DNA from 2 places in the Peribacillus sedimenti genome. Region 1 is predicted to be linked to the other one. Evidence: riboswitches for the same ligand, from Rfam matches in the RefSeq annotation. Region 1 holds a riboswitch; the other holds the start of a gene.
The links. Region 1 has a riboswitch for cyclic di-AMP ahead of V1500_RS01330 (cation:dicarboxylate symporter family transporter). Riboswitches for the same ligand answer to the same signal wherever they lie in the genome.
Positions count from the first base shown of each region.

Region 2: another riboswitch for cyclic di-AMP. It lies ahead of V1500_RS16450 (APC family permease); the one in region 1 lies ahead of V1500_RS01330 (cation:dicarboxylate symporter family transporter).

Region 1 covers NZ_CP143547.1:243,204-245,408, reverse strand. Annotated here, with positions in the region: gene V1500_RS01330 (cation:dicarboxylate symporter family transporter) at 1-1,100, opposite strand, end outside; cyclic di-AMP (ydaO/yuaA leader) riboswitch at 1,227-1,382, opposite strand; gene V1500_RS01325 (efflux RND transporter periplasmic adaptor subunit) at 1,873-2,205, opposite strand, start outside.
Region 2 covers NZ_CP143547.1:3,338,132-3,340,336, reverse strand. Annotated here, with positions in the region: gene V1500_RS16460 (YitT family protein) at 1-229, shown strand, start outside; gene V1500_RS16455 (bacitracin ABC transporter ATP-binding protein) at 481-609, opposite strand; cyclic di-AMP (ydaO/yuaA leader) riboswitch at 736-883, shown strand; gene V1500_RS16450 (APC family permease) at 1,116-2,205, shown strand, end outside.

The DNA of each region.
Region 1 (2,205 bases):
TCGATTGGAATGCCTACCGTACCCAATGTAGCCAATAGGACTACGAACGAAACTCCAGGAACCCCAGCAATCCCTTTGGATGTAACCATTAGTACAAGCATAAGAGAAATCTGGTCAGCAATACTCATGTCAATTCCATACATTTGTGCAATGAAGATCGCAGCAAGTGCTTGATAAAGCGTCGAACCATCGAGGTTGAAAGAGTAACCAGTAGGAATTACAAAGGATGCAATATGCTTTGGTGTACCCATCTTTTCAACTTTTTCCATGATTTTCGGAAGCACTGTTTCAGAGCTTGCTGTAGAATAAGCAAGAATCAATTCTTCTTTTAAATTCTTCATCAATGTGAAAATGCTGAAGCCAGCCATTTTGGCAACGGTTCCCAACACGACAACAATGAAAAATATCATGGTTCCATAAACAGTCAATACCAGCTTGCCAAGAGGTATAAGTGATTCAATACCAAACTTGGATACTGTTACTCCAATTAATGCAAAAACACCGAATGGAGCGAATTTCATAATTTGGTTAGTCACATAGAACATCGCATCTGCAGTGCCCTGGAAAAATGCCAGTACAGGTTTTCCCTTTTCCCCGATTGCTGATATTCCCAATCCGAAAATAACAGCAAAGAAAATAATGGCCAGCATATCACCATTGGCAATAGCTGAGATTGGATTCGTTGGGACGATATTCACAAATGTTTCGGCGAATGAATGACTTTCCTTAGTTTCCGCTGTGTCTACATAACTTTTAATATCTGTCTGCTGCAAGTTGCCCATGTCTACCCCAGCACCAGGCTGGAATAAGTTTGCCGCAAGCAAACCGACAATAATTGCTATCGTCGTAATAATTTCGAAGTATAATATTGTTTTTCCGCCTATTTTACCTAGCTGTTTCTTGTCACCGACACCAGCAACTGCTACTATAATGCTGGAAATAACAATCGGTACAACGATCATTTTAATTAAGTGGAGAAAAATATCCCCGATTGGCTGCAAATAACTTGCTACCTTTGGATTGCCGAAAAAGATTGCTCCGACAATGATCCCAAGGATTAGCCCGATAAAAATCTGCCACGCTAAACCTATTTTTTTCATGTACATCCTCACCTTCCAATAAATTTTTATGCTGCAAAAGCATTATGTCTCGGCAAGGGAATCAAGATTGTTATTTTTGGCAATAAAAAAAACACATCTGGTGTCTTTTTGATGCGAACCTTCACTTTCTGTTCCCTAAAGACGCTGACGAGGTTAGCTGTCGGGTTAGGACTTGGAAACTATAGCCAGCCCCTTCAAATGAATTCACCCCTAGCGGAAGATTGAATCCTTCCACAAATTTGGTTCCCCCGTTCTTGTTAAAAGATTAAGCGGAAAAATATTAATATACTAAAATATTATCCCAAAATCTTAATTCTGTAAACTACTTTACTCACATGTAAATCCTGTTATTCTCCCACAAATAAGAGCTAGCCCCCTGATTGTATGATTCTGGGCTAATTACAACCACATCCTATGGCAAACGCCGAGGTCAGTACAACCTGTGCAAGTCCGATAAGCATAAGACCCATCTCAGCCCTGCCTTTCGGAAAAGGGCAGCTTATGACCTCGAGGTCAACTAAGAACGCCGCATATGGAAGGTTAGCTAATATAGTTACTTCCAGTGACACGCTGACTGACCCACGTTATGTGGGGCAAAACTTCGCCACTACACCCTCCTGTTCGTCGGGGCTGGACGCTGGACGACTAAGATTGCCACTTCCTGGCGAAATCGGCACTTGTAAATCGTGTACATCGAAGCTAGACATCAGTCTAAGAAAAAAAGTTTTTTTATCTAATTAAAAAAACTCAGGCTATTTTAGCCTGAGAATGGTTAGGACTCGATAAGTCCTGTCAAAAAGTATTTAAGTTTGTCGCGGTTGCGAATTTTTTTAATTGCATTTTTGTTAAGTTCCTGTAACTGAACGGGTGTAATAAATTGCGAATGATTTTGCGAAATCACTCTAGGTGATAACACGATCATTTGACCTTGCTTGATCCCCGAAGTAATTTCTTGTTTCCCCTGAAAGCCCAATCCTTTATTAACTAGCGCTCTTTCGATCTTGCCGTTAGTTAGTCTGTTTACATATGAACCTTTGTTCTTATGCAATGCCTTTGAAGAAACTACTGGGTTTCCGTTTACGTTGTTCGCAGTGACGGTCAATTT
Region 2 (2,205 bases), 2.0 Mb from region 1:
TGATATAGGTGATACCATCAATGACCGTCTGGGACGGGGTGTTACCTATCTCCAGGGAGAAGGGGCATTTACAGGAGATGACAAAATGGTAATATTCTGTATTATCAACAGGCTCGAGGAATCCAAACTAACTACAATTGTGGAAGACATCGACCCTTCAGCCTTTCTGGCGATTGCTGACATCGCCGAGGTAAGGGGAGGGCGTTTCAAGAAAAGAAATATCCATTAAGGGAGATGAAAGAAATAGCAATGCCAGACCTATAAGTGTCGTTCTAGAGAGGGTGAAGGGACAAAATACAGAGCTGAAAAGAAGTCTTTCAAACGGTTGATGAAGGACAAAAAGCGACTGGTGGAAAAAATTCATCAGAATAGTAAGGCATACCTGGAGCATAATTCCTTTCTAAATTGATTAAGATCCGAAACAGAGCCGCCGGCTGTCATTTATTTTTCTAAATCACAAGCAGTCATGTGATTATGGGATCACTCCACTCTCTCCACATGTTGATTATTTGTGTTCTCTTGTATCGGGCAGCCGTATAAAAGGTTAATTTCTTCGGCAACCTGATCAAGGAATTCATCTGAAAGTATAGGTTTGTTCTTTTTATCCATGGCCATCACTCCCGAGTATTGTTGGTTTCATTTTTTACTTCGTTCAGTTTTTGAATACCTGTATCGTTTATAAAAAAAGTGGTTTACTTTTCATATTGGCAGGAGTATTATAATCAACAGTTTCATATTTCTAAATCGCTGAAACTTTATTGTGCGGGGGAACCATCTATCTGGATTGAACATTAATCCAAGGGGTGAATCCTTGAGAAAGGTAGGGCTACTCAAACAGGCCCGAATCCGTCAGCTAACCTCGTAAGCGTTTTTGAGAAGGAAGGTGGAGCTTGTTAGACGTGTGATATTAATGTCTACAGGTCGCTTAGTTATGACTTGTGGGCTTTTTTGCGTTCATTACATGGATGTGGAGAAAAAAGTCTAAAACTAGACAGAAGTGAAGGAAGATCGTACTCAAGAAGAAAATATAACCTTGTTTGCTTCCCTGCCCAGCGGCTATCATGCAAATTGCAAAACTTTTGAAGAATATATTCCAAGTATGGTTGGTGACCACAATGTTTTCTTATATTAAAAGATTGTTAATTGGACGGCCATTAAAGTCTACCGAATTAGGAGAGCAAAAACTGAACAAGACAAAGGCATTGGCTATTCTGTCTTCAGATGCTTTATCATCTGTTGCCTACGGACCTGAGCAAATATTGATTGTACTTGCTACAGTTGGTGCAGCTGCCTTCTGGTTTTCCCTGCCGATTGCTGTGGGGGTCCTGATCCTCTTAGTGGCTCTCATTTTATCTTATAGACAGATTATACATGCATATCCTCATGGGGGTGGCGCATATGTAGTGTCCAAACAGAATTTGGGTATGAATCCAGGCTTGGTAGCGGGCGGGTCGCTGCTGGTGGATTATATCCTTACCGTTGCGGTCAGCGTATCTGCTGGGACCGATGCCATTACCTCGGCATTTCCTGCTCTTCACGAACATAATGTAGCGATTGCAGTTTTATTCGTTATATTTATTACGGTCCTTAACTTAAGGGGCGTCACGGAGTCAGCCTCCATACTGGCTTATCCGGTTTACTTATTCGTTTTTGCATTATTTGTATTAATTGGCGTTGGGTTGTACAACATTGCCGCCGGAAATGTATCACCAGCTGCGCAGACTTCCATTGGTGAACCTGTAGCAGGAATCAGCTTGTTTATTTTGCTAAGGGCATTTGCCTCCGGTAGCTCCGCTTTAACAGGGGTAGAAGCCATTTCCAATGCAATTCCAAATTTTAAGGATCCTGCGCCGAAAAATGCTGCCAAAACCCTTGCTGCAATGGGCACTCTGCTTGCGTTATTATTTTCAGGAATTGTGTTTTTGGCTTATTCCTATGGTATTGCCCCTCATGCAGAGGTGACAGTAGTTTCCCAAATTGCGGAAGAGGTTTTTGGGCGCAATTTCATGTATTACTTTATTCAAGGGACTACAGCACTCATTTTGATACTTGCGGCAAACACCGGATATTCTGCCTTCCCTCTGCTGGCAGTAAATCTGGCGAAGGATAAGTTCATACCGCGAATGTTTACTGTAAGGGGAGATAGGTTGGGATATTCCAATGGGATTATGATCCTTGGGATAAGTTCAATTATCCTGATTCTGG